Regions from separate parts of the Leptolyngbya sp. FACHB-1624 genome, predicted to be linked through region 2. Evidence: predicted binding sites of a transcription regulator. Region 2 holds the regulator's gene; each other region holds the start of a gene.
The links. The regulator NtcA, encoded in region 2, controls nitrogen genes in cyanobacteria. The targets are predictions, from matches to a motif close to TTTGTANNNNNNNNTACAAA.

Region 1 (3,596 bases), 1.3 Mb from region 2:
CAGCAAATTGATATTGAGGTGCGATCGCAAACTTGCCAGATTTCTGAATATATCCCCAGCGATCATTCTGCTCAACGAGTGCTAACCCATTTGAGAAATCAGACGCAAATTGATATTGAGGCGCGATCGCAATTTTCCCACTCGTATCGACAAATCCCCATTGATTTCCGAGTCGTACCCGACCCATCGAATCCGAAAAATTAAACGCGCCATCAAACTGAGGTTGCACAACAAATTGCCCAGTTTGATTGATATAGCCCCATTTCTGACCGATTTTGGCAGCAGCAAGCCCATGAGAAAACTGCCAAGCGTCATCGAATCTTGGTGAGATCGCAGTTCGACCCGATGAATCGATATAGCCATATTTCTCGCCACTCTTCACGGCTGCCAATCCGCCAGAAAAGCCCGAGGTCAATTGATATTGAGGCGCGATCGCAACTTCTCCAGTCGATTTGATAAATCCGTAAAGCCGTCCCATCTGCACGACTGCAAATCCTTCTCGAAATCGCGTCACCCGTTCAAATTTCGGCGGAATTGCTACTTCTCCCTGACGATTCAGAAACCCATACTGATCCCCCAATTTTACCACCGCCAAGCCTTCCGAAAAGGGCGAATACGCTTCAAACTCTTGTTTCGGCGTAATACTGACTCGTCCCAAACGATCGATATAGCGGAATTCCCGCCCCAATTGCACCAGCGCGGTTCCCTCAGCAAAATCGGTTGCACTGTCAAATTGATGATCGATCTCGAAGAGATCACTGGCGATCGCACGTTGTTCGATCGTCAAATTTGGCGGATGGCTGCAAACACTAACCGTCGCAAACCCCAACGTCGCAAGCAATAAAAAACGCAGCATCATGACCCAGAACCGTCATAGATTCTCCTAAGTGTATCGACCCCACAGATTTTGGAACATATGCGATCGCATTGCATCACATCGGTTATCCAACAAATCAGGAATTCGTCGAAATTTTTCCCTAAATCCGAGGACGTTGAACCGCTGCCATTCTCGACATTGAAGCCGTTGCTGGTTTACGAGGCAATTGCCCATTATTCTGATGCACCGGAGGCGCGTTCAAAATCTCCAAATTCAACCGATACCCCACATTCCGCACCGTCTGAATCAAATTCGGTTGCCTCGGATCAATCTCCACCTTCTTACGCAAAGACAGGACGTGAGTATCCACAGTTCGAGGATTATCAATCTCATCAGGCCAAGCTCGTTGCAGCAGATCTGCCCGACTCAAAGCGGTTCCGCCTGCCTGAGCCAGCACATAGAGCAAACTAAACTCCTGTGGGGTCAACTCAATCAACTCACCCTTAAATCGCACCCGCCGATGCACCAGATCAATTTTCAGATCCCCGAAATCGAGATTGACCGGAGGAGCCGCCGTCCGCTGTCGTCGCAACAACGCCTCCACTCGCGCCAAAAACTCCTGCATCCCGAACGGCTTCGTCAGATAATCATCTGCCCCCGATCGCAACCCTGCGACAATATCAGATTCAGTTGTCCGGGCAGACAGCATCAGAATCAGCGCCGTCTGCTGCTGACTCAACCAGCGACAAAACTCCAACCCATCGCCACTGGGCATCTCAGAATCAAGGATCATGAGATTGGGCTGCCGCACCAGAAACATCTCACGCGCTTGGTGCAAATCAGCCGATTGGTGGACTTGGTAGCCCGCCTGCTGAAGATGCCATCCTAGCAGCGATCGAAGGTGCGGATTTCCTTCAACGATTTGTATATTAATGGCTCCCACGGGGGCAACTTGACCTCAAAATGCTTGAGTTAAGGGTATCAAAGCTTCTTAGTTTTGATTTGTAACGGGTGCTACCCATATGTACTCCGCCTACACAACGTTCCGTATCGGAGTATGTCTTTCTATAGAATTTCGATACAAACTGAGAGAATAGCGAGGGTAATGTTAAGCTAAAGTCATAGCTCAGTGAGTGGAATGCCAAACGGCATCTGTTGTTTTCGCGTCATCGCATATGCTTCAAGATTCTTTGACGATTCGCTATTATCAACGCCTCTCCGACGCTCTCGTCGAACTCTGGAACCGGGGCTATCGTTACGATGACCTGCGTCTCTACTTAGACGGGTACTTGTCCGCGCTCCGACATGCTAGCGTGCTAGAGCCGTACCAGATCAATCGTCTGGAAGAGGAGATTACTCGCTACATCTATGATCCGTCGAATTTCGACATGGTGATGCCAGAGCCAGACTACCGATAGAAATGGGAAAAGGGGTGCGTGTGCGCCCCTTTTTGATTTGGTTGGTCAGTCGCAAAGGTGAGAGTAGGGAGTGGGGAGTAGGGAGTAAGAATTAATCTTCCCCACTCCCCATCTCCCCACTCCCCACCTCATTACGAGGCAAGCGCAACTTCTACAAGCTGCTGCAATTCGCCACTCTGGTACATCTCAATCATGATGTCCGAACCGCCAATAAATTCCCCATTCACATACACTTGGGGAATCGTTGGCCAGTTCGAGAACTCTTTCACGCCTTGACGGACTTCAGGGTCTTCTAGCACGTCTACAGTCGTGTAGGGGACACCCAGCGTATTGAGAATTTGCACAACGTTATTGGAAAAGCCGCACATTGGCATGAGTTTGCTGCCTTTCATGAAAACGACAATTTTGTCGCTATCGACGATCGATTTGATGCGGTTTGAGGTAGTCATAAGTAAGTTCAAGGGGTAAGAGAGTTAGTTTTTGGTTGCCCATTCTTCGGGCGTGAACGTATTCAGTGAGAGAGCATGAATGGCTTCGGTGGAGAGTGCCTGTTGAACCGCACCATACACAAGCTGATGCTGTTGAACGCGACGCTTCCCAGCAAAGGCTGAGGAGACGACTGTCACCTCGAAATGCTCCCCATCAGGACTGTTTGCCTGCACTTGGGCATCCGGCAATCCTGCTTTGATCATTGCCTCAACCTGATCCGGGCTAATCATTGGGGTTCCTCGATGTAATCGTTTCGCGAATTTTCCTGATTCTTAGTCTAACGAGCTTTGCGCCACTGCTGGATCGCTTTCTGTGCCTCGGCGTAAACTTGAGGTCGATCTTTTGGAACGAGTTGAGCGGCTGAAATTGCTTGTTGAAACTCTTTCTGCTCTGCTCGTTTGCGCGCAATTTCTAGAATATTGCGACTCCATCGATCGATGTCTTGTTGCGCTTCAGCATAGAGGGGATCATTCGGTGGGATTGCGCGCGCCCGATCAATCGCGCGACTTGCATCTGATGCTAGCGTGGGTTTGATTAACGATCGGGCTTCATTCAAGATCTTTCCAGAATCAGGACTCGGTGATGCCACAGCTTGAGGCGCAGGAGAAGGTTGAGTATTCGCCGTTTGCTGCCCGCCCATAAACGCCGACCAGTTGCGGAACAGCACGCCAAGCAGCAACACTAATAAGAGCGCACTCCCTCCAAACAACAACCGTTCCCAAAACATTTGATCGGGGGCATCCGACTCTTCAGGCACTGGAGAAGCCGCAGGTGAAAGTTCTTCAGTCTGTTCTGATTCAGGCAGAGTCAAATCTGCTTGGATCGGCTCGTATTCGTATTCACTAGGGTTCAGCGCAAAACTGTCGGGAATT
Region 2 (3,596 bases):
CGTCGAGAACCTTCAAGAATTTTGTCGCACTGGCGTCTGAGCCAACTTGAATAAAAGAAATGGCTAATTCTTCATCGCGTTCCATTTTCTGTGTCGCTTGCACGATCGCTTCAATCACGGCTCGACGATCGTCCGGCTCACCATCGGTAATGACTAAAATGGTTTCTCCAGTTTTGCTCTGCCCTGTGGCTTTGCGGCGAAAATAATCTTCGGTGGCATCCCGCAACACTGCTGCCAGATTGGTCGAGCCAACCGGATCGTTTTCCATAAAAATCTGTGCGACTTTGCTCGTCGTCACATTCTCGTACCGTCTGAATCGGCTAGAAAACGTATAAACCGTAATACCGTCGGGATCAAACTGTTCGCATTTGCGCGCCAGTGCCAGCGTTGATTCTTGGGCTGCTTCCCAACGACTGCCGCCCCCAATTTGATCATTGGTAGACATACTGCCACTTTTATCCAAAATCAAGGTGTAGTCTCGATTTTGCAAAGTTTCAAAATTGGGCACGGCACATCTCCTATCGTCTAATTGCTATCCAGCAGTGGGCTTCGATCCCGTCATCCCCATAATTTCGTAGCCTGCATCGACGTAGATCACCTGACCCGTGATCCCGCTTGATAGATCACTACAGAGAAATGCTGCGGTATTCCCGACTTCGATCTGCGTCACAGTTCGACGTAACGGCGCAACTTCTTCAACGTGGTGAATCATATCGAGAATGCCACCGACTGCCGAGGAAGCCAATGTTCGAATCGGGCCTGCTGAAATCGCATTGACTCGAATATTGTTCTGCCCTAACTCATTTGCGAGGTAGCGCACGTTCATTTCCAATGCTGCCTTGGCAATTCCCATGACGTTATAGTTCGGGATGACTTTCACACCACCGAGGTAAGTCAGCGTCACGATACTACCGCCTTCGCTCATTAGAGGTTTTGCGGCTCCAGCTAGTTGCACCAGCGAGTAAGAACTGATATCCAACGCCAGCGAATAACCCGCGCGCGACGTTTTGGAGAAATCGCCGGATAAATCATCTTTGCTAGCAAATGCGAGACAGTGGATCAGAATATCCAACTTGCCCCATTTGTCTTTCACGGTATTGAATGCGCTCTCAATCTGTGCGTCATCTTGCACGTTCAAAGGCAAGAACAAACTGGGATTGAGCGGCTCGGTCAAGTCGGCAACTTTCTTTTCCGCTTTGCCGGTTGCATCCGGTAGATAGGTGATGCCAATATTTGCGCCTGCTTTGTGTAGCTGCTGAGCGATGCCCCATGCGATCGAGCGGTTGTTCGCGATTCCCGTTACAAGTGCGTTCTTTCCAGTCAGGTCTAGCATGGTCTTCTACCGTGTAAAGCATTTATGAGGATAGCAGAAAGGGATCCCTCTCGAACTGCTCCTCGCTGACGCGATCGTCCCAAGCTTGGCGGATCGAGGATCGAATTGCGTCATTTCTCAGTTCGGTTTTTCTGCCAGCGAATCCTCTCTGATTCTGGTTCGGAATCCTTCATGATTCCTTAATGCCTCGTCCTAGAATATTCGTGCTTTCACGGTATGATCTGTGGAAATTATTGGGTCTGCCCAGAAGATTCCAGTAGATCGACTCGAAATTGCGCCTTCTTCTTAGAGAATTTACTGAGTTTTCTGAAGATCAAAGCGAAATTGTAGTTTACGACACTAAAACAGATCATAGACTCAGTTTTAGTGGTCTAAAGTCATCGATTGCTTACATAGACTGTTAGACTTCCCAGCTTCACTCGATACGACAAGGAAAGAAATGGTAGTGACCAAGGATAAACCGCTTGCAGCGATGTTTCGTCAGATTGGAGGGGGAGCATATCCTCCTGTTGTAGAGACGTTTGAACGCGGTAAGACCATCTTCTTTCCGGGCGATCCGGCGGAGCGGGTCTACTTTCTCGTCAAGGGTGCGGTTAAACTCTCACGGGTGTACGAGGCAGGAGAAGAAATTACCGTCGCGCTGCTGCGAGAAAACAGCGTGTTCGGGGTGCTTTCTCTGATCACAGGACAACGTGCCGATCGCTTTTATCACGCAGTTGCCTTCACCCCTGTCGAATTGCTGTCTGTTCCGATCGAACAAGTTGAAAAAGCGCTCAAAGACAATCCCGAACTCTCGATGCTGATGCTGAAAGGCTTGTCGTCGAGAATCTTACAAACTGAAATGATGATCGAAACGCTGGCGCACCGAGATATGGGATCGCGTCTTGTTAGTTTCCTCCTGATTCTGTGTCGTGACTTTGGTGTGCCCTCACAAGAGGGGATCATGATTGATCTCAAACTGTCTCACCAAGCGATCGCTGAAGCAATCGGCTCGACTCGCGTCACAGTCACCCGCTTACTGGGAGATTTGCGTCAGGACAAAATGATCTCAATTCACAAGAAAAAAATAACCGTTCATAATCCGGTAACGCTTAGTCAACAATTTACCTAATTCGATTAGAATTCAGTCCTGAGTGACTCACGCGAATCATAGAGCGAGCAGTCATAATGAAAGGCAAAGTCTGAAAGTGCCCTTAGAGTGCAGTATGTCTAGGGGTTTGTGGGAGCGTCATGTCCGATGTCGGGCTAATTCTAATTTTGGTGGTGTTGGTGTTAGGAGGGGTGATCGCGACAGTCGGCGATCGCTTAGGAACGCGCGTGGGAAAAGCCCGCCTCAGCTTGTTCAATCTCCGTCCCAAACAAACAGCAGTTGTCGTGACGATTTTGACGGGCACGCTGATTTCTGCCTCTACGTTAGGCGTTTTACTGCTTGCCAGTCGCACCTTTCGAGAGATGGTGTTGAACTTCGGGCGAATTCAAGCCGATTTGCGGGCGACAAATCGTGACCTCGATAAAGTCACGGCTGATCTCAAAACCACCGATCAGCGAAAAGCTGAGGTTGAGAAAGATCTAGAGCAAGCGCGATCGGAACGTGCCCAAATTGAGGAATATCTCAAGCGCCTCAATGCCAATCTTCAAGTTTCAGTCGCTCGACAACGAGAAACCGATGCCCAACTTCGCAGGACAGAAGCGCAGCGAGATCTCACCCGCAATCAGCTAGAAACAGTTTCTCAGCAAGCACTCTCGCTCCGCAACGAAATCAATCAGCTGGAATCTGAGCAGCAGGCGTTAATTGAACAACGGGATCAGGTGAAAGCCCAAATTGCGGAACGAGATGCGCAAATTGCGGAACGAACTGCCCTGATTGAAAAGCGCGATCGCGAAATTAATGAGCGCGATCAAGTCATTGCTCAACGCGAAGCAGAATTGAAAACCCTGGAACAGCAGAGAGCTTTTCTCGTGGCAGCCGTTCAGCAAATTCAGCAAGATGTGGAACAGATTCGCCGAGGTGATCTGGCAATTTTTCGGACACAAGTGCTGTCTTCAGGCGTTGTGCGCGTCGTCGAACAAGGTGGAGCCAAAGCAGCGGTCGATCAATTACTGCAATTGGCAAATCAGACCGCGATCGAGTCGCTTCGCCTGGGGCAGAACAATCAGCAAATTGTGCAAATCCCGATTGCGGAAGTGCAAAACCTCATTCAGCAAATTCAAGATGGTAAAGATTATCTGGTGCGGGTGCAGGCCGGGGCAAATTATGTTCTCG
Region 3 (3,596 bases), 3.1 Mb from region 2:
GCGATTCTGGAATTTCTGAAATGTCGATCCGAAGTCCCAAAACGGCAGAAGATAAGCTTAGCTCGACCATAAACATCCTGAATCGACCGTAAGGATCATGAAAAAGATTCACCAGAATTGCAATAATTCTTCAAATAGCATCAAATCCCTAACCCAACATCGATTACAGTACAAACTAATTTACTTCAAGACCCACAAATTAACGATCCAAGTTTAGAATCAAGATGTACAATTTGTAGTCAGTTAAGCCAGTTAAAGAAATTACTGCTTAAGAAGACGATTTGAGATGCGCAGCTTGATCTACGGATAGACAAGTTCAGAAAGGCACATTGCTTTCCTGCTTCTTAACCACTGATTTCTCATTTTGGCTCGTTCAAAGCAACGGTGCTGCGATGATAACCCCCAACTTCGCGAATCATTAACTTGATCCTGCGATGTGGGTACTCCGCGAATTGTAGAGTTTCCCAAACTCGCCTACATATCTCGGCAATTCGCGTTAATTTAATATTTCACGCAGGAGGATTAATCCTTTGGGAGGACGGCAAACCCTATCGCGTGATTGTTAATGTAGGGTTATGACCCTACTCATTGTGATTTCGATTGATTGAATTGATTTAGTCGATCGCTTTCTCAAACAAGTCGTTTCTCACATGCCTGGAATCAGACAGATGAAATTTGAGGATATCTATCAATTTTTCAAAGATCCGCCCCCTTTCTATCTCAATAAAGAACTGGCGGTCTGTTATGTGTTAGCGGTTCTCTTACGCGGAGACTCCTACGGAACCGAGCTAATCCAATTGCTCGAAACCGAATATCCGCTGTACCGCTTATCGGATACGGTTCTCTATAGTGCCCTAAAGTTTCTTGAAGACGAAGAAATGGTCACCGGCTACTGGAAAAAAGTCGAAGGTCGGGGTCGTCCTCGCCGCATGTATCAGATTAAGTCTGAGGCAATGCAGCAGGCGCAAGATCTGGCTCGGCTTTGGCGAGAGTATGCCGTTAAACGCGAAAATGCACGAGAAAATTCGGGCGTGCCCGCAGTCAGTGGGGCTGAGAAATAACAGTGGAGATCTGAGAATGATCCCCATTGTTGTCTAAACTTGTGGTGTAACTGGGATTTTGTCTTCTTGCGCCATGAATCAGCCTATAATTGCCTCGACGTTTCTCCTCACGGTTCTATTAATGATTGGGCTGTTTTTCTTCATTCGCGCCTCAGTCAAAGATAGAACCCAGGAGGTGCGATTGCTCTCTGAGCAGCCTGAAGATTCTCTGATGGCGCAACTGCGCCAATATTTTGGACAGCGCTCTTACCGAGTAGCTGCGATCGATGCCGATTTAAATCAGGTGACGTTTGAAGGAGTTGTCCGTCCAAGCGTTTTCCTGGCGGTATTTTTGTCGCTGCTTGCTTCGGTGGGAGCGCTGTGTTTTGCGTTAGTCCTGACGATGGTGCTACCCGATGGGTCGAATTTCTGGTGGGGCTTGTTGCTCGTGTCGCCTCTAGCTGGTGTTTTTTATTGGAAAGGGGCAGAGCGAGTGGAGCAGGTTTCGCTGAAATTGGAAGGGGGCACAGATGCGCGCAGTGTGATTACTGTCAGAGCACATCGTGATGAATTGGCAGAATTGCAGCGATCGTTGGAACTGCAAGCGGAATAGAAAATTTTTAGACGGGAATTTCTAGACAAAAGCTCTCCTCGTTGCGTTGAGGAGAGCTTTGATGAAGTGAATGCTGGGTAACTGAGTTTAGCTTGCCCAACTAGGTCAGTAGCGACTGGCACTACCACCAAATCTGCATTCAGGGCAAGCAAAATTTGGAAAACTCGAACTTGATCCGGATCGAGATCTGAACGCTTAGCGGCTCCGTGAAGGAACAGCAACCGCATCGATTTCATCCTCAGATGTTCTCAGACTTGGGAATAAGAAGTGATTTTCTTCGACGTATTGTGCGCCAAACAAACCTTTCTCTGCCCAAAAATAGCGATCTGTAGTATGCTCGTTTCTCTTAACCAGTAACAGCGCAGGCGGCAGAATGCCTTCAGCGTGGATAAACTTGCGGGCAGCGGTAACGGGCTTATCTTCGCCACACTCAATGCTAAACTGAGGAACGCTTTCTAAGATCCGTCTTCCTTCCTGCCGACGACGACTTTTCCGCTTACGTCTCCTTGCCAAACCCCGTACCTCCTTAAGTTCCAAACTGCCTAAAAGTTGTAATGATCGTTACAAAATCCGTCGAAAATATATCAGCTTCAGCCCTGGATTTCAACTTCTCTTAACGCATCTACATAATTTCTTAAGGTTGTTTTCCGAGTTCTTTTGCTATGTAACGACTAAAATGAGCGCTTACGTCAGCAAAAGTTGCGGAAAGTCGGGCAAAAGTTAAGAAAAACTGGTGCGAAAGAGTTGGGGATCAGGACTATCTATTAAATTAATAAGAAAAATTACTCAACGTCAATCCTATTTCTTAGATTCATCCGGCAGAAAAGTCGATGCTAATGCCTACAAGTTCCGAATTCATTGAGTTGTGTCGATCACAAATTGCATTGCTGACTCAGGCGTTAGGCGCTTCACTAAGCGTAATCTATCTAACGGAAGAATTAGTTGAAAGTTCTCAAGCCCGTTTGATCCCAGTTGCAGCGTATCCGGATAATTCTGTGGCATTGGAGCGATCGAACCGTTTGGCTCTTCCTTCCTCGGACATTCCAGAACTGGATCTAGTGACAACAGGACTGGTTCAACCCCGGCAACTCGTCTTGCCGTTGATTCATGAAGAATTAGTCTTTGGGTTGTTAGTGACAGAGCGCGAAGATCGACCTTGGACAACTTGGGAGCGATCGCAAGTTGAACGAGTTGCGAGTACGTTAGCCCTCGCTTGTGTGATGGATCAACGGGCGCAGTGGTTGGATCAGGCTCAGCGACAACATCGCTCGATGCAAACGCAGCAGCATGACGTTTTAGATAATTTGCTACATCAGTTGAAAAGTCCCGTCACAGCATTGCGAACGTTTGGCAAATTGTTAGTGAAGCGGTTACAGCCGGAAGATCCGAATCGCAATATTGCAGGCAGTATCTTGCGGGAGAGCGATCGCGTGCAGGAACTCTTACAGCAATTTGACCAAGCGATCGATTTAAATCCCGTGGATGCTTTATCAGAAAATCCAATCCGCCCGATCCCCTTGCTTCCGGCTGGAGTGCTGACGGCATCAAGTTTAGAATTAGCGCCTTGTTCGATTCACGAGATTTTGCTGCCCTTAGTGGAAACGGCTCGTGCGATCGCGCAAGATCGCAATCTTCTCCTGCGAACAGAAATACCACAATTTCTGCCCCTTGTTTCCGCCAATTCTGGGGCTTTAAGAGAGGTATTGAGTAATCTTATCGATAATGCATTGAAATATACGCCTAGCGGCGGAGAAGTGCATATTAGGGCATATTCTCATTACGATCGCATCTGTATTTGGGTCAGTGATACCGGATTGGGAATTCCACCGGAAGATTTAGAGCACTTGTTTGAGCGGCATTATCGGGGAGTGCAGGCAAAGGGAGATATTCCAGGCACGGGGTTGGGGTTAGCGATCGCGCGTCGATTGGTGGAACAGATGAAT
Region 4 (3,596 bases), 1.6 Mb from region 2:
AGGTCTGACCAGAGACGCGCACCAAATTGCTCGATCAAAATCTCTTGCAGAATCGGTTTGAGATCTTCACAGGGAATGCTTTTTCTCACACAGGTTCCAAGTTCAGCATGTTTGCCAACTTTGCCCCCCATATAGAGATCCACGCCTTCGACTGTTTTGCCATCTTTGCGGACTTTTGTGCCCATCAGTCCGATATCTGCAACTTGAGGTTGTCCACAAGAGTTCGGGCAACCTGTCCAATGAATGCGCACTGGGCGAGGACAGTACAGGTCTTGTTCTAGCTCTTGCATTAAAGCAACCGCACGATTTTTAGTTTCAATCAGTGCGAAGTTGCAAAACTGTGCGCCAGTACAAGACACTAATGCCCGTGAAAGATTCTGAGGCTCGATCGAGAACCGTTTGACAATGGGTTCTCTGAGCAATGCAGAAACTCGTGAATCCGGAACATTCGGAATGATCACATTCTGCTCGACAGTTAAGCGAATTTCACCACTGCCGTAAACTTCAGCGATCCGAGCTAAATCAAACAAATCTTGCGCGTATAACCGTCCCACTGGAACATGCAAGCCCACATAGTTTAATCCAGGCTGTTTTTGGGCATGAATCCCAATGTGATCTCGCTTGTCCCAAAGGATCTCGTCTTTGGCAGCAGCAGGCGTAAAAGCATATCCCAATTGTTTTTCAACCGCTTCGCGGAACGGTTCCAATCCCATCTCATCAATCAGCCACATTAAGCGAGCTTTTTGACGATTTGCTCTCAGTCCCAAGTTCCGATAGACCGTTAAAATTGCTTCGCAGACCGCAACGACATCGCGCGGGTCAACCCAAGCATTGAGTGGAATTGCAGCTTCGCAGCGTTTCCCAGAGAAGAATCCGCCAACTAGGATATTGAATCCTAATGTGCCATCTTTGAAAGCGGGAACGAAAGCAATGTCATTGATTTCAGCATGAACTGAGTTATCGCGGCACCCTGCGATCGCAATATTGAATTTCCGAGGCAAGTTACTAAAGCTCGAATTACCACGACCATTGTTCGTGATCATGTCTTGAACTTTGCGAACTAGCCCACGAGTATCAATTAGCTCATCTGCATCAATGCCAGCAACAGGCGATCCGGTAATGTTACGAACGTTATCCATCCCGGATTGAATGCTCGTCAATCCAGCTTGGTCAAACTTACGAAAAATTTCGGGAAGGTCTTCAATCCGAATTCCTCGCAGTTGAAAGTTCTGGCGAGTCGTGATGTCTGCATTGCCATCATCTCCATAGCGCTGAAGGATTTCTCCGAGCACCCGGGTTTGTCCGCTCGTGATAATGCCATTCGGAACCCGCATTCTCAGCATAAATTTGCCAGGAGTTACGGGGCGAAAGAACACACCGAGCCACTTCAAGCGATGATCACGATCGGTTTCATCCATTGCTTCCCAGCCGAGCCGAGCAAAGTGCTCGAGTTCTGCTTTCACCGCAAGACCATCTTTCTCTGCTTTGAGTTTTTCAAACTTATTGAGGGTCGGTGCTGCAAGGGTGTCTGTCATGGATTGAGCCTATGAATATAAGGTGTTCCAGAGCGAACACAAATCGATATCAACTGCGGAACCGTTTGATGATTCGCGGTGATTACTGAGTAAAGGTAATCGGGATCACAGAGGACATTCGTATCTGTTGTTACAAAACTTTTCATAATATGACGTTTCTGCATAAAGCCGATTCGTTTTCGTCATCTGTCGGCGGGAAGAGGGGGAAGGGCGTACTTTAGAAATAGTTGTAATTTGGTGGGGAGCGGGGGAGGAGTGGGAGATAGAAAGGATTTACCCTACTCCCCACTCCCTACTCACTATTCCTCTATCGTTCTTTAGGAGAACCTCATGCGTCGGAGAACATTTCTATCGTGGGCAAGCGTTGGATGGGTCATGAGTCGAGTTCCGGCAGTGTTGACTGCGTTTTTAGCAGCTTGTCAGGGGGGGCAGAAGAGTGCGAGTGGGATGCAGACTGTGGGCAAAGTGGCAGAGTTAGATCAAAAAGGCTTTTTACAGACTGAGTCACCTGCACCGATCGCTGTTGTTCGTAATCCGGCTGATCCAAAATCTCTGTTAGCTGTGAATCCAACCTGTACCCATCAAGGGTGTTTAGTGGCATGGAAGGCTGAGCGTAAAGCGTTTGAATGTCCTTGTCATGGCTCAGCTTTTGCACCCGATGGCTCGGTACAGAAAGGTCCTGCAACCGCAGCTTTAGCCAAGTACGAGGCAAGCATCGATGGAGAAAATGTGGTTGTGAAACTGTAGTGAAACTTTAGGTAGAGGACGGCTCGATCGCTTTGTTCCACCGTTAGATCAGATCGAATGGAGATGTGATTATGACTCAAATGGCAGAAAAAAGCGGCAGCGCAATTAGCGACCTCGAATATGATTTGCTCACCGCCTTGCACAATAAAGCAGAAGCGGTCAAAGCTTATGAAACTTACATTCAAGATGCACAACAGATGGATTCTCAGCCCTGTGTGCAACTGTTTCAGAAGTTAAGAGAGCAAGATCAACAAACAGCTCAAGAGATTCGTCATCACCTTCAACAAGTGATGCAAAACGGCAAAATGTAAAACTCGCTTTCTTCTTCTAATTCTGGAAGCAGAAGCGAGCAGCTAGTCAATTTCAGCCGGATGGGAAGATAGAAAACAAGAATCATGTCCAGTTTTCCCTTATCTCCCCATCCCCCACTTCCCCATAAAACTCTGACCCTATGCACAATCCGAATCCTCCCGATGCTATTCTCGGAACCCCTACTTCTCGATCGCCCCTTTCTGTGGCAAAGTAAACATCGTGAGAACTGAGATGTGCTAGGGCGAATATTGTGCAGAAATTCAGCTACACCGAAATTTTGGAACGCGCTCAAACCTCGGCTCGTCGCGCGGACTGGGAGCAATTAAGCTTAGACTTACAATTGCTCCTTCTAGGAGATGAGTCTACTCAAGGAACAGCACTTTCTGACCCGAATGTGACACCTGCACTTCTGAATCTAGCCATGCAAGTTCTAGAATCCGGAAGTTTCCAAGAACGTTGGGACATCGCAAAAGTCTTTCCGAATTTCGGCATTGATGCACTTCCACCCTTAATTGAACTGCTCAAAGATGAAGAAGCTGATCCGGAGTCTCAGTGGTTTGCGATCCGCATCTTAGGAAACTTTCATCACCCTCAAGTGGTTGAAACCTTGATTGAGGTCTTGAAGACTTCGCACAGTGAAGAACTCAATTCAATGGCAGTTTCAGTGCTCGCAACTTTAGGGAGTACGGCTGTGCATGTGATTGAAGAGTTATTGCATGAAGATTCGACTCGATTGTTTGCGACCCAAGCATTAGGACAAATTCGGCGATCGCAGACCGTGCCCTTGCTGATGCAAGTCGTGAATGACTCAGATGCTCAAGTGCGCGCGATCGCCATCGAAGCCCTCAGCAGCTTTCATTCTCCTGAAATCACTGCCCTCCTAATCACGGCGCTCAAAGATGTTGCGGCTCCGGTCAGAATTGCCGCAGTATCAGGACTGGGATTTTGTGAAGGGCGAGATTTAGTCAAGCATCTCCGCCCGTTATTGTTTGATCTGAATTT

Region 1: the regulator NtcA is predicted to act here: its motif matches at 1,819-1,838, upstream of ACMUEV_RS10250 (DUF6761 family protein).
Region 3: the regulator NtcA is predicted to act here: its motif matches at 2,202-2,221, upstream of ACMUEV_RS18785 (DUF3155 domain-containing protein).
Region 4: the regulator NtcA is predicted to act here: its motif matches at 1,653-1,672, upstream of ACMUEV_RS11580 (ferredoxin--nitrite reductase).

The regions. Positions count from the first base shown of each region.
Region 1 covers NZ_CP180258.1:2,233,422-2,237,017, forward strand. The annotation lists gene ACMUEV_RS10240 (WG repeat-containing protein) at 1-859, opposite strand, end outside; gene ACMUEV_RS10245 (response regulator transcription factor) at 978-1,760, opposite strand; gene ACMUEV_RS10250 (DUF6761 family protein) at 1,993-2,235, shown strand; gene grxD (Grx4 family monothiol glutaredoxin) at 2,367-2,684, opposite strand; gene ACMUEV_RS10260 (BolA family protein) at 2,709-2,954, opposite strand; gene ACMUEV_RS10265 (caspase family protein) at 3,002-3,596, opposite strand, start outside.
Region 2 covers NZ_CP180258.1:905,465-909,060, reverse strand. The annotation lists gene ACMUEV_RS04195 (vWA domain-containing protein) at 1-508, opposite strand, end outside; gene fabI (enoyl-ACP reductase FabI) at 533-1,333, opposite strand; gene ntcA (global nitrogen regulator NtcA) at 1,773-2,444, shown strand; gene ACMUEV_RS04180 (DUF3084 domain-containing protein) at 2,564-3,596, shown strand, end outside.
Region 3 covers NZ_CP180258.1:3,994,902-3,998,497, forward strand. The annotation lists gene ACMUEV_RS18770 (hypothetical protein) at 1-70, opposite strand, end outside; gene ACMUEV_RS18775 (PadR family transcriptional regulator) at 669-1,061, shown strand; gene ACMUEV_RS18780 (cofactor assembly of complex C subunit B) at 1,135-1,653, shown strand; gene ACMUEV_RS18785 (DUF3155 domain-containing protein) at 1,849-2,166, opposite strand; gene ACMUEV_RS18790 (GAF domain-containing sensor histidine kinase) at 2,484-3,596, shown strand, end outside.
Region 4 covers NZ_CP180258.1:2,498,780-2,502,375, reverse strand. The annotation lists gene ACMUEV_RS11580 (ferredoxin--nitrite reductase) at 1-1,535, opposite strand, end outside; gene ACMUEV_RS11575 (ubiquinol-cytochrome c reductase iron-sulfur subunit) at 1,866-2,282, shown strand; gene ACMUEV_RS11570 (hypothetical protein) at 2,354-2,593, shown strand; gene ACMUEV_RS11565 (HEAT repeat domain-containing protein) at 2,845-3,596, shown strand, end outside.